Regions from separate parts of the Variovorax sp. Soil_C_39 genome, predicted to be linked through region 1. Evidence: predicted binding sites of a transcription regulator. Region 1 holds the regulator's gene; the other holds the start of a gene.

Region 1 (11,262 bases):
CGTAGAAGGCGCGGCCGATGATGGCTTCGTCTTCGCACAGGCAGTGCATGCGCGGCACGGGCACGTCGGTGCCGGCCAGGCCGCTCATGACCTTGAATTCGCGCTCCACCGCATGCGCCGAAGGCAGCAGCTTGGCGACGGGACCGGGCTTGGCGCGCATGACGTAGCTGCGCTTCGGCGTGACGAGCTTGTAGGTCGGGTTGGATTGCCCACCCTTGAACATCTCGACCGTGAGCGGCCCCTCGAAGCCCTCGAGGTGCACTGCGAGCCAGGCCGCAAGGACCTCGACGTCGAAGGCATGCTGCGCCGAGACCGCGCGGGTGCCGATGAAACTGGAGAAATCCTGGCTCATGTCAATGATCTGCTTCCGAGATGCGCATCAAGGCTGCGCGGTCCAGCACCACGAGGCCGCCTGGCTCGATCCGGATCGTGCCCTCGCGCTCCATGGTCTTGAGTTCCTGGTTGACGCGCTGGCGCGAGGCGCCGAGCAGCTGCGCGAGCTCTTCCTGTGCCAGGTGCAGGCCAATGCGCGTCTGGCTGCCGTCGTCGAGGTTCGGCACGCCGTAGCTGCGCACCAGATGGATCAGCTGCTTCGCGAGCCGCGCGCGCAAGGGCAGGGTGTTGAGGTCTTCCACCAGCCCGAACAGCGTGCGGATGCGGCGCGCCTGCAGCCGCATCAGCGCCTCGTACAGCTCGACGTGGGTCGCGAGGATCTTCTGGAAATCGGCGCGCGCCACGCACAGCACCGTGCTGTCGCCATGCGCATAGGCGTCGTGCGTGCGCCGGTCCCCATCGAACATCGCCACGTCGCCGAACCAGATGCCCGGCTCGACGTAGGTCAGCGTCACCTGCTTGCCCGAGACCGCCGTCGAGCTGACGCGCACGGCACCCTTGGCACAGGCGATCCAGTGATCGGGCGGGTCGCCGCGGGCAGCGATCAGGTCGCCGTCCTTGAAGCGTTTGACGAAAGCGCATCGAAGAATGTCGTGCCGTAGCGATGGTGAGAGAGAAGAAAACCAGCGACCACTGTTGATCGCTTCACGTTCTTCGATGGTAAGAATGGGGTCGTCCATTGGTCTGTCCTGTCGGCGACTGAAAGGCTGGAAGGTGTCACGGGAGCGACGGCGCGCTTATCCGTACTGCGGAGGCTTCTTCTCGAGGAAGGCGGCAATGCCGATGCCGGCATTCGGATGATGGAGGTTGCGCACGAAGTGGTCGCGCTCCTGCGAGAGCTGCGACGCGAAGCTGGCGCCCCGCGCCTCGCTGAGCAGTTCCTTGATGCTCGCCAGCGCATTCGGTGCGTGCGCGTTGAGCCGCGCCGCCAGCGCCAGCGCGCCGGCAAGCGCCTGGCCGTTCTCGCTCAGTTCGTTGACGAGGCCGAGCGCATGCAGCCGCGGCGCGGCGATGCGTTCGCCGCACATCAGCCATTCGCTGGCAAGCTGGCGCGGCAGGGCTTGCGCCAGCTCCCAGCTCAGGCCCGCCACGGGAGACAGCGCCAGGTTGCTGTACGACGATGCGAAGACCGCATCGCGCGCGGCCACGATGAAATCGCAGGCCAGCGCCAGCGAGAAGCCTGCACCTGCCGCCGCACCTTCGACGGCCGCAATGATCGGCTTGGGAAAGGCGCGGATCGAGTCGATCCAGTTGTGCAGGCCCTCGACGCTTTCGGCCTGCACCAAGGGATCGCGCTGGCGGTTGTCGGCCAGGCGCTGCAGCGAGCCGCCGGCGCAAAACCAAGCGCCCTGGCCCACGAGCACCACGCTGCGGACCTCGTCGCTGCTCTCCGCGCCGTTGAGCGCCTCGACGCCGGCGGCGTAGATCTCGGGGGCCAGTGCATTGCGCTGGGTCGGGTTGGCGATGGTCAGCACCATGGTGCGTCCCTCGCTGGTGCTTTTCAGTTCGGCGGGCATGGCGGCGGTGCTTTCGTGGAGGATGGTCGGTTCGGCGGCTGACTACTCTTACTCTTCTTCGTGCAGCAGGCTCAGGCCGAGTGCACCACGGCGGCGCAGCCACGGGCTCGGGCGGTAGCGCGGGTCGCCATAGACGGTCTGCAGGTTGAACAACACTTCGAGCATGTTGGTCGGCCCGTGCAGGTTGCCCATGGCGAGCGGTCCGCGCGGGTAGCCGAGGCCGAGCTGGACCGCGGTTTCGAGATCGGCCGGCGAACACACGCGCTGCTGGCACATGTCGGCGGCGATGTTCACGATGGTGCCGACCACCCGTTGGGTGACGAAGCCGCCGCTGTCGCGGATCACGCTGACGGCCTTGCCGTCGCGCGCGAAGAGCGCATGCGCTGCATCGCGCATGTCGCGCCGCGTGGCCGGGTTGGTGGCCAGCACGCGGCGTCGCGTGGCGGCGTCGTCGACCAGCATGTCGATGCCGACGGTGCGCGTGGCGTCCAGGCGCTCGACGGCGGCGATCGTGGTCACGTCGAAGCCGAGCGGCGCCACGAGGATCAGCGAGCCCGGTGCCGCCGTGGCGCCGCTGTCGATCTGCGCGCCCAGCGTGTTGATCAGGCGCAGCAGTTCGGCACGGCGTGCGGCACGCGGCGAGACCCAGACCGAAGGCAAGGTGCCCACGCTCGGCGGCAGTGGTTCGGCGTCCTGCTGCTGGGCCCCGTCGGCGTAGCGATAGAAGCCCTCGCCGGTCTTGCGCCCGAGCACGCCGGCCGCGAGGCGCTGCGCGGTGATCACGCTGGGCCGGAAGCGCGGCTCCTCGTAGTACTGGTGGTAGATCGACTCCATCACCGGGTGCGACACGTCGAGCGCGGTCAAGTCCATCAGCTCAAAGGGGCCGAGGCGGAAGCCCGCCTGGTCCTTGAGGATGCGGTCGACCGTGGCGAAGTCGGCCACGCCTTCGCCGACGATGCGCAGCGCCTCGGTGCCGTAGCCGCGGCCGGCGTGGTTGACGATGAAGCCGGGCGTGTCCTGTGCCTGCACGGCGCTGTGGCCCATCTGTGCGGCGTAGCCCGCCAGCCGCTTGCAGGTGTCGGGTGATGTGCGGAAGCCGGCCACGACCTCGACCACCTTCATCAGCGGCACGGGGTTGAAGAAATGGAAGCCCGCCATCCGCTCGGGATGCGCGAGCCCGGCGGCGATCGCCGTGACCGAGAGCGACGAGGTATTGGTGGCGAGCGTGGCCGCAGGCGTGACGATCGCCTCGAGTTCGCGGAACAGCTTGCGCTTGACTTCGAGGTCTTCGACCACCGCTTCGATCACGAGGTCGCAGCCGGCCAGGGCGGCGATCGAATCGACCGCCTTGACGCGCGCAAGCTGCGCGTCGCGCGTCGGCACGTCGATCCTGCCTTTCTCGTGCAGCTTGTTCCATTGGGCCGCAAGGGCTTCGCGCCCGCGCTCCGCGGCGCCCGCGAAACTGTCGAGCAGCAGTACCTCGCTGCCGGCCTGGGCGGCGATCTGGGCGATGCCCCGCCCCATTGCGCCGGCGCCGACGACGCCGATCCGGGTGTAGTTGACTGTCATTGGAGAAGGATTTTCACTGGTTGAGAAATTCGGGCCGGCGGGCGGCTGCCCCGACCGCGGTGTTTCGAGCAGACTGCGATTTTGCCGCCATGGCCGGAACGGGCGCTGCGGGTTTCTCGCAGCAGGCGCGTCAGGCCGCCCGGCCGCTGCGGTCGATGGCCACGCTCGCGCCGATGGCGACCAGCAGCAGCGCAAGGCCGACCCAGTTCATCCATGCCGATGCGTCGTTGGCCAGCAGCCATCCGCCGAGCGCGGCACCGACGGCCTGGCCCGTGTAGATGCCCGAGCTGTTCAGCGCCACCGAGCCGGGCGCGAGCGCTGGCGCCAGGCTCACCAGCCGAGCCTGCTGCGCCGAATTGGTGGCGAAGCATCCGAGCCCCCAGGGCACGATCACCGCGGCCAGCCAGGGCAGGGTGGGCGCCCAGGGCCAGAGGAACAGACTCAGCGCGATCAGCGAACTCGTCAACAGCACCATGCGGCCTGCACCGACGCGGTCGATGAAGCGGCTCACGACCATGTTGCCCAGCACGCCGAAAACGCCGAACAGGCCCCACACCAGGCTCAACGTGGTGGGGTCTGCGCCGAAGTCCTGCTTAAGGACCGGGCCGAAGTAGCTGGACAGGACGAACTGGCCGGCACCCTGCAGCGCCGTGACCGCGACGATGCCCATCAGCACCGGGCTGCGCAGCACGCGCGACCATGCGGCCTTGGACAGTGCTGCGGGATGGATCCCCTGCGGCAGCGTCAGCCAGACCCAGGCTGCGCTCGCGACGCTCAGCACCGCGATGGCCACGAAAGCCATGCGCCATCCAAAGTGCCCCCCGATCAGCGCACCGATCGGGAGGCCCAGCACCGAGGCCAGCGACCAACCGAGAAAGACGAAGGTCACCGCACGCCCGCGCTGTTCCGGTGCCACCAGCAAGCCGGCACAGGCGGCGGCTTGCGGCGTGAAGACCGCTGGCGCGATCACCGTGAGCATGCGCACCGGCAGCAGGGCGCCGAAGCTGGGCATCGCGGCCGCAATGGCGTGCCATGCCGCGTACCAGAGGAGCGAAAGCGCGAGCAGCTGGCGGCGGTCCCAGCCCGCGACCGCGGCCGCCAGCAGCGGCGCGCCGATGCACATCACGATGGCCGCGACCGTGATGAGCTGCCCTGCCGTCGCGACGGAGACCGCGAGCGATGCGCTGATCTCGTTGAGCGTGCCGGGCACCACCATCACGCCCGTGCCAATCACGAAGTTGCCGGCCAGCAGCGCCCAGAGCGCACCCCGGGACGCCGACCGGCTCACGGAGCCGTCTCCGGACTCACCGGCGGACCTGCAGGGCGCCGGGATTCACGATGTTGGTGGGGTTGCCCTTGATGAAGCTCACGACGTTGTCGAAGGCCTGCCCGAAATAGCTCTCGTAGCTTTCCTGCTCGACATAGCCGATGTGCGGTGTGCAGATGCAGTTTTCGAGGCGCAGCAGTGCGTGGCCCTGCAACGGCGGTTCGCTCTCGAACACGTCGATCGCCGCGAGGCCCGGCCGGCCGCGGTTCAAGGCGGCGAGCAGCGCATCGGCCTCGACCAGTTCGGCCCGCGAGGTGTTGACGAAGAGCGCTGTCGGCTTCATGCGCGAGAGGTCCTCGAGCGTGACGAGGCCCACGGTCTCTTCGTTGAGCCGCAGGTGCACCGACAGCACGTCGGCCGCGGCAAAGAACTCCTGGCGGTTCTGCGCCACCTGGAAGCCGTCGGAACGCGCCTTGGCGCAGCTCGCCTCGCGGCCCCAGATCACGACCTGCATGCCGAACGCCTGGCCGTAGCGCGCCACCAGTTGGCCGATGCGACCATAGCCCCAGATGCAGAGCGTCTTGCCCTTGAGCACCGAGCCGAGCCCGAAGTTGGGCGGCATCGACGCCGACTTGAGACCCGACTGCTGCCACGCGCCGTGCTTGAGGTTGCTGATGTACTGCGGCAGCCGGCGCATGGCCGCCATGATCAGCGCCCAGGTGAGTTCGGCGGGCGCCTGCGGCGAGCCGCTGCCCTCGGCCACAGCCACGCCGCGCTCGGTGCAGGCCGCGACGTCGATGTGGCCGCCGACGCGGCCGGTCTGGGAAATGAGTTTGAGCCGGGGCAGCTTCTCGATCAGCTGCCGCGAGATGTGGGTGCGCTCCCGGATCAGCACGATCACGTCGGCGTCTTTCAGGCGCACCGAGAGCTGGCCGATGCCTTTCACGGTGTTGGTGTAGACCTTGGCGGCGTAGGCGTCGAGCTTGGCGGCGCAGCGCAGCTTGCGCACGGCGTCCTGGTAATCGTCGAGGATCACAATATTCATGGCGTGCAATTGTGCCTCGCAGCACTGGCACGGCGCGCGCCTGAACGTTTGGATACCCGGCCCCGGGGAAAGTCACCGGGGCGTGCACGGGCTCAGTGCAGGTGCGCGGACCGCGGTGCGGCACTCACGGCTTCCATGGCCTCGAGCGCGGCGAGCCGGTCGAGCTCGGCGCAGACATCGGCCATACGCCCCGAAATCACCATCCGGTTGGTGCTGCGTTTTTCGCCCTGGTGATCGACCACGCGGATCACGCGCAGCGGCCGTGCAGGCGCGGCAGCGGCCTTGGGTGCCGCCTGGGCATGGGGCCGGGCCGCGCAGGCAGGGCGAACGACGAGGCCGCCATGCAAGCCTGCGGACGCAGCACGGCCATCGCGGTGGCGGGCACTGCGCGCGGGCAGCAACCGGCTGGCCAGCGACTGCAGCGGCATCCAAAGGTCAACGATAGCGAGAAGGGCGATTCCCATGTGAACTCCAAGAAGGTTTGAGGTTGAACACAGGCAGGATTGCTTTCGCCGGACGCAACAGGGTGATGGCGCCAGTTGCGCCATACGCCCGCCACCTGTTGCGGCTGGATGGATGGTTTCGGTTGTCAGCAGCCGGTTTGGCGGCTACATCAGCATGGTGTTGCGGATCAGGCCCACGGCAAGGCCCTCGATCTCGAACGGCTCGCCGGGCTGGACCACGATGGTCGGATAGTCGGGGTTTTCAGCGTGCAGCTCGATCACCTGCTTGTTGCGCTTGAGGCGCTTGACAGTGACTTCGTCGCCGAGGCGGGCCACCACGATCTGGCCGTTGCGGGCTTCCTTGGTGGCTTGCACCGCGAGCAGGTCGCCGTCCATGATGCCGGCGTCGCGCATCGACATGCCGCGCACCTTGAGCAGGTAGTCGGGCTGCTGCTGGAACAGGGTGTTTTCGACGTAGTAGGTCTGGTCGACGTGCTCCTGCGCGAGGATCGGCGAGCCCGCGGCCACGCGGCCGATGAGCGGCAGCGCGAGCTGCGCCATGCCGGGCAGCGAGAGCGAGAACTGCCCGCCTTCGCGGTGCCGGGTCTCGTTGAGCGAGCGCAGCGCGTCGCCCTTGAGCCGGATGCCGCGCGAGGTGCCGCTGACGAGTTCGATCACGCCCTTGCGGGCCAGCGCCTGCAGATGCTCCTCGGCCGCGTTCGCGGATTTGAAGCCGAGTTCGTTGGCGATCTCGGCGCGCGTGGGTGGCGCGCCAGTGCGTGCGATGGCGCTCTGGATCAAGTCCAGGATCTGTTGCTGGCGGGCGGTAAGCTTCACGGCAAACTGCATAGTGGTTCCTTGCGGCACTGGCTAGATATCCAGTAACTGTATTTTTAACCAGTTTTTAAAAGTTGGCAAGCATGGTGAATTCATCAGGTCCTGGTGTGCGGCGTATCGTGGTGTTGGGCACGGGCGGCACCATCGCAGGCCGCGCCGCCGATGACGGCGACAACATCGGTTACACCGCGGGCGAGGTCGTGGTGGCCGATCTGCTTGGCGGCATCGGTGCCCCCGCGGGCTTTGCGCTCGTGGCCGAGCAGGTTGCCCAGCTCGACAGCAAGGACATGGGCTTTGACGTCTGGCTGCAACTCGCCGAGCGCTGCGCTGTGTGGCTCGCCGAGCCTGACGTGGCGGGCGTGGTGGTCACCCATGGCACCGACACCATCGAGGAGACGGCCTTCTTCCTCCACTCGGTGCTCGCGCCGGCCAAGCCGATCGTGTTGACCTGCGCCATGCGCCCGGCAAGCTCCCTCTCGCCCGATGGCCCGCAGAACCTGCGCGATGCCGTCGCGGTCGCCGGCGCGACGGGCGCGAAAGGGACGACTGTGGTCTGTGCCGGCACGGTGCATGGTGCGCTCGACGTCCAGAAGGTGCACACGTACCGTCCTGATGCGTTTGCATCGGGCGACGCCGGCCCGGTCGCCTACGTGGAAGAGGGTGTGGTTCGGCGCCTGCGGGACTGGCCCGGCGCCGTGCCGGGCGGCGCTGGCGTAGGGCTGCGCGCGGTCGCGGGAGCGGTCGCGGCGGCAGGGTGGCCGCGGGTCGAGATCGTCATGAGCCATGCCGGCGCCAGCGGCGCGCTGATCGACCTGCTGTGCCAGGAGCGCGCCGGCGGCGTCGCCGAGCCGGTCCGCGGACTGGTCGTGGCGGCCACCGGCAATGGCACACTGCACCAGACGCTCGAGGCTGCTGCCGTGCGCGCGGAACAGGCTGGTATCCCGGTGTTGCGCGCCACGCGTTGCGCGAGCGGCCGCATTCTGCCGCGGCCCGACGACCGGCTGCGCGATGCGGGCGCGCTGACGCCGGTCAAGGCGCGCGTTGCGTTGATGCTCGAACTGCTGGGAAGGGGAAAAGAAGACGCCGCCTGAACCGCAGCGCCGGCGCGGCGCTCAGCTGCTCAGGGCCGCCAATGCGCGCTGCGTGATCTCGTCGACCGTACCGACGCCCTTGATGGCGCGGTACTTGGGCGCATTGGCCGGGTCGGCCTTGGCCCATGCGGAGTAGTAGTCGACCAGCGGACGGGTCTGCTCGCTGTAGACCTCGAGGCGCTTGCGAACGGTTTCTTCCTCGTCGTCCTTGCGCTGGATCAGGTCTTCGCCCGTGACGTCGTCCTTGCCTTCGACCTTCGGCGGATTGAACTTGACGTGGTAGGTGCGGCCCGACGCAGGATGCGAGCGTCGGCCGCTCATGCGTTCGATGATGTCGCTGAACGGCACGTCGATCTCGAGCACGTAGTCGAGCTTGACGCCGGCCGCCTTCATGGCGTCCGCCTGGGGGATCGTGCGTGGGAAACCGTCGAACAGGAACCCGTCGGCGCAGTCGGGTTGCCCGATGCGTTCCTTCACGAGATTGATGATCAGGTCGTCGCTCACGAGGCCACCCGATTCCATGATCGACTTGGCTTGTTGTCCGAGCGGGGTGCCCGCCTTGACCGCCGCGCGCAGCATGTCGCCGGTGGAAATCTGGGGAATGCCGTACTTCTGGCAGATGAAAGTGGCTTGCGTGCCTTTGCCCGCCCCGGGCGCGCCCAGCAAAATTAGTCTCATGATGTCCTCGGACGGTTCTTAGATTTTGTGTCGCACCCCATGCGGCCCGAGGGCCGCCCAAGGCGGAATTGCTTCGAGGATAGCATGCGAGGACGGGCGAAATTCCCGCTGCCGCCCTCTGTGCGGGGGCTTCAGCGCACGCTCGCGAAGACCGCGCGGACGCGCGCGAGGTCTTCGGGTGTGTCGACGCCGGGGCCCGGCGCAGTCTGGCTCACATGCACCGCGATGCGGTGACCGTGCCAGAGCGCACGCAACTGTTCGAGCGCCTCGGTGGCCTCGATCGGCGCCGGCGGCAGCGACGGAAAACGCCGCACGAAACCGGCACGGTAGCCATAGATGCCGATGTGGCGCAGCGGCGCGGGCGAGGGCAGCACACCGGGTGCCGCGCCGCCGGCCGAGCCATCGCGCCACCAGGGGATTGGCGCCCGGCTGAAATAGAGCGCGTGGCCTTCGGCGTTGAGCACGGCCTTGACCACGTTTGGATTCACGAAGTCGGCCACCGACTCGATGGCGTGCACTGCGGTGCTCATCGCGGCGCCGGGGTGGGCCGACAGCGTGGCGGCCACGGCATCGATCAGCGCCGGATCGATCAGCGGTTCGTCGCCCTGGACATTGACCACGATGTCGTCGCCGTCGAGCCCAAGCTGTTCGCAAGCCTCGGCCAGGCGGTCGCTGCCGCTCGCATGGTCCTGCCGCGTGAGCACGGCCTCGACCCCATGTTCCCGGCAGGCATCGACGATGGACCCATGGTCCGCTGCGACCACCACGCGCGCCGCGCCCGACGCGGCGGCGCGCAGGGCCACGCGAACGACCATGGGCAGGCCGGCGATGTCGGCCAGCGGTTTGTCGGGCAGCCGCGTCGACGCCAGGCGCGCCGGCACCAGGACGGTGAAGCTCACCGCCCCAGCTCTTCGTCGGACAGGGTGCGCGCCTCGTTCTCGAGCAGCACGGGAATGCCGTCGCGCACCGGGTAGGCGAGGCGGGCGCTGCGCGAGCAGAGCTCCTGCTTCTCGGCGTTCCAGGTCAGCGGGCCCTTGGTGACGGGGCAGACGAGCAGTTCAAGCAGCTTGGTGTCCATCGAGCGATGATAGCTTTGCGTCGAGCGCAGCGAAGAACGCGGCCGACGGCGCGAAGTCGAGCGGCACCGCGAGCGCTTCCGGGGCCTTGCGCCACAGCTTGACCGCGTCCTTCTCGGTGCAGAGCAGCCGCTGCCCGGCGAGCGCGGGCGTTTCCCAATCGGCAAAATCGTGGTGGTCGGGCAGTGCGATGGTCCGGGACAGCGTGAGCCCGCGTGCGCGCAGCATCTCGAAGAAGGCTTCGGGCCGCGCAATGGCTGCAAGCGCGATCACGGGATGGCCTGCGAGCGCAGCCAGCGGAATGCGTGTGCCGTCGCGCGCCACCGTGTCGGGCGCGAGCGCACGGGTCGCGGTGTAGCCGCCCGCGAAGGCAGGCTTCGCGCCGCTGTGGAGCACCAGGTCGCAGGCGCGCGGCCAGCGCTCGCGCAGCGGTCCGGCAGGAAGCCGCCAGCCGTTGCCGACGCCGCGGTCGTCGAACACGCAGATCTCGATGTCGCGGGCGAGCGCGAGGTGCTGCAGCCCGTCGTCGCTCACGATGACCTGCGTGGCCGGGTAGCGGGCGAGCAGGGCCCGCGCGGCCTCGATGCGGCGCCGCGCCACGAATACCGGCGCCCCGGTGGCGCGATGGATCAGTGCCGGCTCGTCACCCACTTCTGCAGGTGCGCTCTCGGCGAGCACCTCGCGGCAATCGGTGGTGCGGCGGCCATGGCCGCGCGAGATCACGCCCACGCGCAGGCCACGCGCCTGAAGATGCCGCACGATGGCCATCACCACCGGCGTCTTGCCGGCACCGCCCGCGATCACGTTGCCCACCACGATGACCGGCACGCCGGCGCGCTCGGATCGGAGCCATCCCAGCCGGTAGAGCGAACCGCGCAGCGCGAAGAGCGCTGCATACAGCAGCGACAGCGGCCACAGCAGGCAGGCCGGCAGGCCGCGTCGCAGCCAGGCCCGCTGCAGCCGGGAGGCCGATGCGTTGCGCGCCTCGGGCTGCTGCACTTGGCGGCCCTCAGTGCGTCGTCGACTGCGCGGCGAAGGTGATCTGCACCAGGCCCGCGCGGCGTGCGGCTTCCATCACCGTGATCACCGACTGGTGCGGGCTGCTCGCGTCCGCGCTGATGATGACGACGCTGTCCTTGCCGCCGGTCGCGGCTGCGGCCAGGGCGGCGGCCACGGCATCCACGCCGCGATCCGCCAGCGCGGTCTTGTTGATCGAATACCGGCCGTCGGCCGACACCGCAACGATCACTTCCTTCGGATAGTCGCGCTGGGCATCGACATCGGCCGTCGGCAGCCGCAGCTGCATCTCGGTGAATTTGCTGTAGGTGGTCGACAGCATCAGGAAG
Region 2 (11,262 bases), on a different contig from region 1:
AGGAGCTTCACGGACGCGCTGTGAATAGGCGCTATTCAGCCGCTTCGGAGCCGTTCTGCAACCGGGCGAAGTTGCGCCGCGATCGCGGCCACGGCCTCACCCGCCTCGGCCCGGACGGCAGCAACCTTGAACACTGCCGACGCCGAGGTGATGTTCAGCGCATAGGGAGACACCTGCTCCGCAGTGCCCAGCGGAACCGACACGGTGCTCATTCCGGGCACGAACACATCGATGTTGGTGACGAAGCCGTCCTTGCCGTAGTCGGCCAGTGCCGCGAGCGCCTGCTTCTCGTGCTTCTTGAAGAGCGCGGGATGCGCCTCCTTGCATTCCGCCAGCGCCGCCTTGCGGTCCTCGCGCCCCAGCCCCGCCAGGTAGGCCCAGCCCGTGCCGCTCGAGATGATGGGGACTTCGGAGCCCACGCGCAGGTTCACGCTGAGGAACGAGTGCGGTGCCTCGCAGCGCTGCAGGTAGAGCATGTTCGCGCCCTCGCGCGTGGACAGGCTCGCCGCCCCCTCGAACCGCGACGCCACGTCGATGAGCAGCGGCCGCGCGAGCTCGGCTAGTTCGAGCGTGTCCAGGGCCGAATAGCCGAGGGTCAGGATGGACAGCCCCGGTCGGAAGCGGGCGCCGTCGGAATCGGCGACGAGGTAGCCGCCGTGCTCGAGTGTCTTGCACAGGCGCCAGACCGTGGGCTGTGGAAGGCCCGTCATGCGTGCGAGTTCGCTGCTGCCCAGCCGCTCGCGGCCATGGTCGAAGCATCGCAGGACTGCGAGCCCGCGCAGCAAGCCCTCCACGAGTGGCTGGCCTGTGGGCTTGGCGGATGACTTCTTGGCTGTTGGCATGGCGCGACCTTCCTCTCGAATCGGAAACACCGCATAATATCACATAAATGAATAGATAATTCACTATATGAATAACAAAAGCGAGACGATGAAGGCTTGGACCGTGGGCACCCCCACACCGGAACTGCGCGAAATCCCACGGCCCGTTGCCCTGGCGAACCAGATCCTCGTGCGCGTCAGTCATGCAGCGATCAACAGGGCGGATCTCCATGTGGCGGCGGGCCATGTCCACGGCAGGAGCGGTGGCGTGGGCTCGACCATCGGCATCGAATGGGCGGGCGAGATCGTGGAGATCGGCCCCGGCGTTCCACCTGGCTTCGCACCCGGCCAATTGGTGATGTGTTCGGGGGTCGGCGGCTACGCAGAGTACGCGGTGACGGATTGGGGCCGCGTCTATCCGCTGCCGCTGGGCATCGATGCGGCTTCGGCTGCGGCGCTTCCGATCGCGCTGCAAACCGCCCACGAGGCGCTGACGGCCAGCGGCAGGTTCACGCGCGGCGAGACGGTTCTCGTCCATGGCGCGAGCAGCGGCGTGGGGCTCATGGCGATGCAGATTGCACGCAGGCTCGACGCTTCGGCGGTTGTCGCCACATCCACGACGCCCTCGCGGCAAGCAAGGCTGCGCGAGTTTGGCGCCACCCACGTGGTCGACGGACGTGCGACCGACTGGGCCGACGAGGTGCTGGCGGCCACGGGAGGCGAGGGTGCCCATCTCGTTGTCGACTTCATCGCCGGGCCAGGCATCAACGAGACCCTGCGGGCCACGCGCATCCTCGGGCGCATCGTGAACGTCGGACGCATGGGCGGGTTCAGCGGGACGTTCGACTTCGACCTGCATTCGCTGCGCCGGATCAGCTACGTGGGAGCGACCTTTCGAACCCGCAGCCCGGAAGAGGTGCGGGAGATCGCGGGCCGCATGCGTGCCGACCTCTGGGACGCGCTGTCCCGAGGCGACCTGCGGTTGCCGGTCGCCGCCCGTTATCCCTTCGAAGAGGCACGCGCCGCGCTCGACTTCGTCGCGGCGAACGCCCATTTCGGCAAGGTCGTCCTCGACCTCTGACGCCCCAGGATCAACCTAGGAGACATGAAGATGCCATCGCTCAACGCCTCGGCCGCCCTGAAGCGGTTCCGAATCCTCGACCTGTCGCGCGTTCGCGCGGGCCCCACCTGCGCGCGCATGCTCGCGGACTTCGGCGCGGACGTCATCCGCATCGAGCCGCCGCCGGGGGTCGACCCCAACGACGCGATGTTCGCGGCCAAGCGCAAGGGCGGCGACTTCCAGAACCTCAACCGCAACAAGCGCGGCCTCGCGCTGAACCTGAAGAAGCCCGAGGGCGTCGACGTGCTGCACCGGCTCGTCAAGGATGCCGACGTGGTGCTGGAGAATTGGCGCCCCGACGTCAAGGCCCGCCTCGGCCTCGACTACGAAACCCTGCGGCGGATCAACCCGCGGGTCATCCTGGCAAGCATCTCGGGCTATGGCCAGGACGGCCCCTACGCCTGGCGGCCGGGCTTCGACCAGGTCATCCAGGGCATGGGCGGCCTGATGTCGGTCACCGGCTTCAAGGAGAGCGGTCCGGTGCGCGCCGGCATCGCCGTTTCGGACTCCGCGACCGGCCTGTACACCGCGATCGGCATCATGGTGGCGCTGCTCGAGCGTGAGCAGTCGGGCGAGGGCCAGTGGGTCCATGCGTCGCTTCTGCATTCGCAGATCGCCATGATGGACTTCCAGGCCGCTCGCTATCTCGTGGACGGCGACGTGCCGGCCCAAGAAGGCAACGACCATCCGACGTCTGCGCCCATGGGCATGTTCGAGGCCGCTGACGGTGCACTGAACATCGGGGTTTCGGGCGAAGGCCAGTGGAAGGCCTTCTGCAAGGCGATCGAGCGCCTCGACTGGCTGGACCATCCCGAATTCAGGCTCAACGCCGATCGCGTGCGCAATCGGCGCGAGATCAATGCCACGGTGCAAAGCCTCTTCCAGACGAAGCCCGTGGCGCACTGGGTGCAGGCGCTCAATGCCGCCGGTATCCCGGCCGGCCCCGTGTACACGGTGCCCCAAATGTTCGACGACGAACAGGTGCACCACCTGAAAGTCGTCGGCGAAATCCCGACGGAGTCGGGCGCGCCGCTGCGCATGATCACGCAGCCGATCGTGCTCGAGCGGACACCGGCGGCGCTGGCGTCGCCGGCGCCATCGGTGGGCGAGCACAGTGACGAGGTGCTGCGCGAGGCGGGCTATGGCGACGCCGAGATCGCCTCGCTGCGCGAGAAGGCGGTGATCTGATGGCCGAGGGAAGAATCATCACGGTGCGCCGCGGCGCCATCGGCGAGTTGCGCATCGACAACCCCGGCAAGTTCAACGCCATGTCGCTCGGCATGTGGCATGAGCTGGCGGCGCGCACGAGGGAGTTCGCCGAAGAGGGCGACATCCGGGTGGTCCTGCTGCGAGGCGAAGGGGAGCGGGCCTTCGTCTCGGGCGCCGACATCACGGAGTTCGACACGAAGCGAAGCGCCGCATCGGGCAGCGGCGACTACGACGCGGCGGTGGAGGACGCCCAGCTTGCATTGATGGCATGCCCGCATCCCGTCGTGGCGAGCATCCGGGGGGTGTGCATGGGCGGCGGTCTTGGCCTTGCAATGGCCTGCGACCTGCGCTACGGCGCCCTGGACGCGCGCTTTCGCATGCCGGCAGCGAGGCTGGGCCTGGGCTATTCCTTTCGCGGCGTCGAGCACATGGTGCACGGGCTTGGCGCGCCACGCGTGGCGGAGCTGTTCTTCACTGCGCGCACCTTCGATGGCGCCGAGGCGCTGCGCATTGGCCTGCTGCAGGCTGCCTTCGGGCCGGACGAACTCGACGCGAGCATCGAGGAGGTCCTGTCGCAGATCGCGGCCAACGCGCCGCTGACGACCCGCCTGGCCAAGCGCTCCATCGCGCTGGCGCGGCGCCTCGCGCCCGAAGCCGACAACGCGGAGATCGAGCGCTTGCGCGCGGCGTGCGTTGCGAGCGAAGACTACGCCGAAGGGCGCCGGGCGTTCGCGCAGAAGCGCACGCCGCAGTTCACGGGACAGTGACGATGGAACAGGAAGCCATGCTCGCGCGCGCGCAAGTGGACGTCATCGCCGCCGACGCGGCGCGCTTTCCCAAGGACCTCATGGACGCGATCGGGTTCGACCGCGTCATCGCGCTCCACCCGGAAGGGCGCGCACGCGTGTGCTTCGAGGGGCCGGCGCGGCTCGCGCATTCGGGCGGGGAGGTGATCCAGGGCGGCATCCTCGGCGCCTGGCTCGATCACGCGATGGCATGGGCGGCGTGCGCGCGGGAAGAGGGCGCGGCGATCGCCACCCTCGAGATGAAGGTCAGCTACCTCGGTCGCGTGCAGCCCGGCCCGTGCGTGGCCGACGTGCGCGTGGTGCGCTGGGGTCGGCGGGTGGTGTTCCTCGAAGGGATCCTGGAGCAACCGGAAGGGACGGTCGTCGCGACCGCCTCTTCGACGGCGATGCGGCTGGGCGGCTGATCGGCGGATTGCTGGCCAGCCACTCAGTCCATGATCTTCGCGACAAGTGGGGTCCGCTCATCAAGGCTGCCGGCGTGAAGCTGGAGTGAGACTTCATCGCCGGGGGCCTTCGAGACACCCCTGAGCCTGTCTACCGCTTCCGCGAGCGAGAAGAGGCGGCAGGCGTCTTGGAGGGCAACCGGGAAAGGGCTGCGGCACGGCAGACATCCAGAATCTCGTCGGCGAGGGGCGAGTCGTCGGGACAGGCCCGCGACAGCACGATCGCACCGATCGCCTGCGCAATGACGTCGATCTGCCTGGCGCGCACGTCGCTTTGCCGACCGCCTGCCTCCGGCGCGTCGAACGGGTTGCCCAGAGTGGCCAGCAGGCCTTCCAGGCCGATCGCGAAAGCCGCCTTGACCGACTCCGGCTGGCGCGCGGCATCGCCGCACAGCGCGGCCATCGTGCAACCTTCGCCAGGGGCGTCGCGGTGCTCGCGCGACACATAGTGCGTGACGAATTCCCTCGCGTCGACGCCCTCGGCCCTGGTGGCCGTCTGCGCGAAACCACAGTTCGCCGCTTCCGCCATCAGCTCGGTCTTGGACCCGAAGTGCTTGTAGAACCCGCCGTGGGTGAAGCCTGCCGCCGCCATCAGGTCCGCGATGCCCACCCCGTCGTAGCCACGCTCGCGAAACAGCGTCGAGGCCGTCTCGACGATGTGCGCCCGGTTTGCTTGCGCCTGCGCTTTGGTGACCTTCATGTCCAGATCTCTTGAGGTATGTCGTGCGTGAAGTCAGAAATATACATTGATGTCACTCATCATCAAAGTTCTTGACTTCAAAGATGATGATCGACATCATTATGAAAAACGGCGATTCACCTTCTAACCAAGAGAAAGCACATGACCTCCCATTCCACCGTTCTCATCACCGGCGCCTCGACCGGCATCGGCACCATCTATGCCGAGCGCTTCGCACGCCGCGGCCACGACCTTGTGCTGGTTGCCCGCGACAAGGCGCGCCTCGAAGCGCTCGCCGCGCGCCTGCGCGACGAAGCCGGTGTGGCCGTCGACATCCTTTCGGCCGATCTGACCGAGCCCGGCGACCTGGCCGCGGTCGAGGCCCGTCTGCGCGAGGACGCCAGGATCGACACGCTGATCAACAACGCCGGGGCCGCGCTGTCCGGGCAGTTCATCGACCAATCGACAGACGATGTCGCCCGCCTGGTCGCGCTCAACACCACGGCACTGGTCAGGCTCGCGAGTGCCGTCGCCCCGCGCCTGGCGCGGGCCGGCCATGGCGCGATCGTCAACATCGGGTCGGTGGTTGGCCTGGCGCCCGAGTTCGGCATGTCGGTCTACGGTGCGACCAAGGCGTTCGTGCTGTTCCTGTCCCAGGGACTGAGCCTGGAGCTCTCGCCCAAGGGCGTCTATGTGCAGGCGGTGCTGCCTGCCGGCACCCGTACCGAGATTTGGGATCGTGCCGGCATCGATGCCAGTGCGATGCCTGACCTGATGGAAGTGAATGAACTCGTGGATGCCGCGCTGGTCGGCTTCGACCGCCGCGAACCCGTGACCATTCCGCCACTGCACGATGGCGCACGGTTCGAGGCGCTGAACGCGGCACGCCAGGCCCTGATCGCGGACATCCGGCAGGCGCAGGTGGCAGAGCGCTATCGAAGCGCCGCCTGAACGGCAACGCGCCGGAACGCACGAGCGACACGCTGATGAACAGTCCCCAATGAAAGCGCTTCGATCGGTATGGAAAGAAGGAACCCGAGGTGCGGGACGATGATGATCTGGTCCGCATCCACGCGGCGAGCGTCAATGCCCTTGACACGAAGATCAAGCGAGGCGAGTTCAAGCTGATTCTTCCCACCGCCTTCCCCTTGTTCCGGGGAACGACGTGGCCGGCACGGTCGTTCGGATGGGTGTTCGCGTTCGCGGCTTGACGCGAAATGTCGGGACGTCGAGCCGGCCGTTCGATACCGACGCGAAATTCACGCTGGCTCGGTGGTCAGGCCGGAAGCGGCGCAACCGATCACACATTGAATTTGTAAACCTTCTTGTTCATCGGTGGCCTTGGACCGATACTGTACATCCATACAGTCATTGGAGTCCTTTTTGGCCATTTCCCTGTCATGGGCCGATGGCGATGAACCGTCGTTGGCCCCTGCAAGTCCACCGCCCTCAGTGCAGCCGCGGCGCGCGCGCGTCGTGCTACCGCACGCGATCGAATCCGCCGTCTGGCGCGGCGACGCGCTCGGCTCGCCGGTCACCTCGACCGTGCGCACAGGCTTCGACGGCCTCGACGCCGAGCTGCCCGGCGGCGGCTGGCCCTGCGGCTCGCTGACCGAAGTGCTGCAAGTGCAGCCCTCGGTGCTCGAGTGGCGGCTGCTCGCGCCCGCCATGCGCACGCTGGTGGCCGAGGGCCGGCAGATCGTCGTCATCGGCCCACCGAAGGCCCCGCATTTGCCGGGCCTGCACCACCTCGGCCTGGACGAGCGCCACCTGGTCTGGATCGCGGCGGACAAGCCGGTCGAGCGCCTCTGGGCGACCGAGCAGCTCATCAAGGCCAATGCCGCGGGCATGCTCGTCAGCTGGCTGCCGCAGGCCCGCCAGGAGCAGATCCGGCGACTGCAGGTCTGTGCCCAGGGCTGCGACAGTCCCGTCGTGCTGTGCCGGCCGGCCGCGGCCGAGCACGAGGCCTCGGCCGCGCCGCTGCGGCTGCAGGCGCGCTTCGGCATCGACTGGGAGCTGCGCATCCATCTGCTCAAGCGCAAGGGCCCGCCGCACGAGGGCGAGTTGCGGCTTCCCTCGGTGCCCGGCGGTCTCGAGGCGATCCTGACGCCACGCCTTCGCCACCCGAGCCGCCTCGTCGCGGCCCGCCAATCGCGGGAGCTTTCCCATGCTGTGGGCAGCTCTTCTTCCCGACAACCTGCCGGACGGCCCGCAACCGCGCACTGAAGCGCTCGATGGGCTTGCGACGTGGTGCCTGCAGTTCACCCCGCGCGTTGCGGTCCTCGAAGCGCTTCTGACATGCCCGGCGGTCGTCATGGAAGTCGAACAGAGCCTGCGCCTCTTCGGCGGCAAGCGCCGGCTGGTCGAACGCGTGCGCGAGGAAGCGCCCGACCTCGGCGTGCGGCAGCTGGGCTGGGCGCCCACGGGCCTGGCCGCGCTCGCGCTGGCGCGGGCCGGGCTGTCGAACGGTTTCGCGAAGCCGCTCGCAACGCTGCTCGATGCGCTGCCGCTCGAGACCCTGACCGCCGTCGCGGCCCACCACGCGACGCTGGCCCGGCTCGGATGCCGCACGCTCGGCCAGGTCCGCGCCTTGCCGCGCGGCGGTCTCTCGCGTCGCTTCGATGCGCAGCTGCTCACCGCGCTCGACCAGGCCTACGGGCTGCGCCCGGAGATCTATCCCTGGGCGCAGCTGCCCGAAAGCTTCCATGCCCGGCTCGAACTGATGGCCCGCGTCGAGCATGCGCCCGCGATGCTGTTCGGCGCGCGCCGCCTGATGCTGCAGATGGCCGGCTGGCTCATGGCGCGGCGATCCGGCGTGACCGCATTCACCCTGCGCTGGTGCCACGACGCGATGCGCGCCAGGAGCGCCGGCGACGGCGGCGAGCTCACCGTGCGCACGGCCCAGGCCACGCGCGACACCGACCACCTGATGCGGCTGCTGGCCGAGCACCTGGGCAAGGTCGAGCTGCTTGCGCCCGTGGGCGACCTCGAGTTGCTGGCCACGGAAGTGCTGTCGCTCGAGGAGAAGAGCCTGTCGATGCTGCCCGAGGCGCGGCAGTCGGGCGAGAGCCTGGCGCTGGTGCTCGAGCGCATCGCGGCGCGGCTCGGCCCCGACCGCGTGCTGCGCCCCGTCGTCCTCGAAGACCACCGCCTGGAATGGATGTGCCGCTGGCGGCCCGCGCCCGAGCCCGCGCCGCGCGCCAGATGCCGCAGCGTCGACGTGCCGCAGCCGACCTTCGTCCTGCCGAAGCCGCTGCGCCTCGCGACGCGCGACAGCCGGCCGGTCTACCAGGGCGTGCTGCAACTGCTCGCGGGGCCGCACCGTGTCGAGGGCGGATGGTGGGACCGCACCACGGTGGCTTGCGATGCCGATGCCGATGGCGGTGCGCAGGAGACCACGCGGCATGCCGCGCGGGACTACTGGGTGGCCGTGAGCGAGCATGCCGGCGTGCTTTGGATCTTCCAAATGCGTCTCGCGCAGGACGAGACCGCGTGGTTCCTGCACGGCACCTTCGCCTGATCGGCTCGCGATGAAACTGCCCGACTACGCCGAGCTGCGGTGCGTGAGCAATTTCAGCTTCTTGCGCGGCGCGAGCCAGCCCCACGAACTGGTCGAGCGCGCGAAGCAACTGGGCTACACCGCGCTCGCCATCACCGACGAGTGCAGCCTGGCGGGCGTCGTGCGCGCGCATGTGGCCGCGAAGGACCACGGCCTCAAGCTGTTGATCGGCAGCCAGTTCCTTGTCGAGCCTGACGAGCAGGGCGACCCGGAGGCCGCGCCGTTCACGCTCACCGTGCTGGCCTGCCATCTCGAGGGCTACGGCAACCTGTCGGCGTTCATCACCAAGCTGCGCCGCAGCTCGGAGAAGGGCTGCTACCGGCTGACGCGCGCGCAGCTTCGCGGCGACGAACTCGCCGGCTGCCTGGTGCTCGCTTCGCCCCGGCGCATGGCCACGACGGCGCAGCTTGGCAGGCTCGCGCGCTGGCTGCAGCGGGAATTCCCCGGGCGCTGCTGGTTCGCGGTGGAGAAACTGCGCCTGCTCGACGACGAGATGTGGCTGCATCGCCTGGGCGAGATCAGCGCGGCCACGCAGATTCCGCTGGTGGCCGCGGGCGACGTGCATTTCCATGTGCGCTCGCGCAAACCGCTGCAGGACGTGATGACCGCCACGCGCCTGGGCAAGCCGCTCACCGAGTGCGGGCTCGAACTGCAGCCCAATGCCGAGCGGCATCTGCGCACGCGGCTGCGGCTTGCGCAGACCTATGCGCCCGAGCTGCTCGCCGAGACGCTCGAGGTGGCCGCGCGCTGCAGCTTCAGCCTCGACGAACTGCGCTACCAGTACCCCGACGAGGTGGTGCCCGCGGGCGAGACGCCGGCGGGCTACCTGCGCCGCATCACCTACGAAGGGGCGGGGCGCCGCTGGCCGGACGGCATTCCGGCCAAGGTCCAGACGCAGATCGAGTACGAACTCGCGCTCATTGCCGAGCTGAAGTACGAGCACTACTTCCTCACCGTGGCGGACATCGTGATGTTCGCGCGCTCGCAGCACATCCTCTGCCAGGGCCGCGGCAGCGCCGCCAACAGCGTGGTCTGCTACTGCACGGGCGTGACCGAGGTCGACCCCGGCCGCATGAGCGTGTTGTTCGAGCGCTTCATCTCGAAGGAGCGCAACGAGCCGCCCGACATCGACATCGACTTCGAGCACGAGCGGCGCGAGGAGGTGCTGCAGTACCTTTATGCCAAGTACGGCCGCGAGCGCGCCGCGATCACCGGCGTGGTGATCAGCTACCGGCCGAAGAGCGCGATCCGCGACGTGGGCAAGGCGCTCGGCATGCCGCTGGAGACGGTGGATGCGATCGCCAAGGGGCACCAGTGGTGGGACGGCGGTGCGGTGCGGCCCGAGCGGCTGCAGGAGGTGGGCCTGTCGGTCGATTCGCTCCAGGTGCAGCAACTGCTGCAGCTGACCGGGCAATTGATCGGCTCTCCGCGCCACCTGAGCCAGCACACGGGCGGCTTCGTGCTGACCAAGGGGCCGCTGTGCCGCATGGTGCCGATCGAGAACGCCTCGATGCCCGAGCGCACCGTGATCGAATGGGACAAGGACGACCTCGACGCGCTCGGCCTGCTCAAGGTCGACTGCCTCGGGCTCGGCATGCTGACCGCGATGCGCAAGGCGCTCGACTTCATCGGGCTGCGCAAGGGCTGCGTGTTCGGCATGCAGGACATTCCCGCGGAGGACAGCGCGACCTACGACATGATCTGCAAGGCCGACACCGTCGGCGTGTTCCAGATCGAGAGCCGCGCGCAGATGAGCATGCTGCCGCGGCTCAAGCCCCGCTGCTTCTACGACCTGGTGATCGAGGTCGCGATCGTGCGGCCCGGGCCGATCCAGGGCGGCATGGTGCACCCGTACCTCAACCGGCGACAGGGCAGGGAGCCGGTGGTCTACCCGAGCGAGGCCTTGAAGGAGGCCCTCGGCCGCACGCTGGGCGTGCCGGTGTTCCAGGAGCAGGTGATGCAGATCTCGATCCTGGCCGCGGGCTTCACGCCGGGCGAGGCCGACGGGTTGCGGCGCGCGATGGCCGCCTGGAAGCGCAAGGGCGGCCTCCAGCACTACCACGCGAAGATCGTCGACGGCATGACCGCGCGCGGCTACGACGAGGGCTTTGCCCGGGCCATCTTCGAGCAGATCAAGGGCTTCAGCGAGTACGGGTTTCCGGAAAGCCATGCCGCCTCGTTCGCGCTGCTGGTCTATGCGAGCTGCTGGATCAAGTGCCATCACCCGGCGGAGTTCCTCGCGGCCATGTTGAACTCGCAGCCGCTCGGCTTCTATTCGCCCTCGCAGCTCGTTCAGGATGCACGGCGCCATGGTGTCGACGTGCGGCCCGTCGACGTGATGTACAGCGGCGTCGACTGCACGCTCGAAGACCTGGCGCACACGCCGGCCGTGCGGCTCGGGCTGCGCATGGTCGGCGGGCTCGCGTCGGCCTCGGCCGCGCGCATTGCCCGGGCCCGCGCGCAGCAGGTGTTCGACAGCGCGGAAGACCTGGCGCTGCGCGCGCGGCTAGAGCTGCACGAGATGAAGCTGCTGGCCGCCGCCGATGCGCTCGCGAGCCTGTCGGGCCACCGACGCCAGCAGGTCTGGGATGCGGCGGGGCTGCGCGCCGCGCCGGCGCTGCTGCG

What was found. The regulator LexA, encoded in region 1, represses DNA repair genes until DNA is damaged. The targets are predictions, from matches to a motif close to ACTGTATNNNNATACAGT.
Region 2: a site for LexA is predicted at 6,430-6,447, ahead of imuA (translesion DNA synthesis-associated protein ImuA). Genes of this name have one in related genera too.

Annotation. Positions count from the first base shown of each region.
Region 1 is NZ_JBDGJQ010000002.1:730,417-741,678, reverse strand. It holds gene AC3A6J_RS07575 (phosphotransferase) at 1-352, opposite strand, end outside; gene AC3A6J_RS07570 (Crp/Fnr family transcriptional regulator) at 354-1,073, opposite strand; gene AC3A6J_RS07565 (oxepin-CoA hydrolase, alternative type) at 1,131-1,910, opposite strand; gene AC3A6J_RS07560 (3-hydroxyacyl-CoA dehydrogenase) at 1,959-3,479, opposite strand; gene AC3A6J_RS07555 (MFS transporter) at 3,610-4,767, opposite strand; gene AC3A6J_RS07550 (D-2-hydroxyacid dehydrogenase family protein) at 4,784-5,791, opposite strand; gene AC3A6J_RS07545 (hypothetical protein) at 5,884-6,255, opposite strand; gene lexA (transcriptional repressor LexA) at 6,400-7,083, opposite strand; gene AC3A6J_RS07535 (asparaginase) at 7,155-8,162, shown strand; gene adk (adenylate kinase) at 8,184-8,840, opposite strand; gene kdsB (3-deoxy-manno-octulosonate cytidylyltransferase) at 8,972-9,739, opposite strand; gene AC3A6J_RS07520 (Trm112 family protein) at 9,736-9,918, opposite strand; gene lpxK (tetraacyldisaccharide 4'-kinase) at 9,899-10,915, opposite strand; gene AC3A6J_RS07510 (ExbD/TolR family protein) at 10,926-11,262, opposite strand, start outside.
Region 2 is NZ_JBDGJQ010000009.1:211,358-222,619, reverse strand. It holds gene AC3A6J_RS21915 (IclR family transcriptional regulator) at 36-842, opposite strand; gene AC3A6J_RS21910 (zinc-binding dehydrogenase) at 910-1,902, shown strand; gene AC3A6J_RS21905 (CaiB/BaiF CoA transferase family protein) at 1,933-3,129, shown strand; gene AC3A6J_RS21900 (enoyl-CoA hydratase) at 3,129-3,917, shown strand; gene AC3A6J_RS21895 (PaaI family thioesterase) at 3,920-4,360, shown strand; gene AC3A6J_RS21890 (TetR/AcrR family transcriptional regulator) at 4,491-5,099, opposite strand; gene AC3A6J_RS21885 (SDR family NAD(P)-dependent oxidoreductase) at 5,241-6,029, shown strand; gene imuA (translesion DNA synthesis-associated protein ImuA) at 6,531-7,304, shown strand; gene AC3A6J_RS21875 (Y-family DNA polymerase) at 7,246-8,598, shown strand; gene AC3A6J_RS21870 (error-prone DNA polymerase) at 8,609-11,262, shown strand, end outside.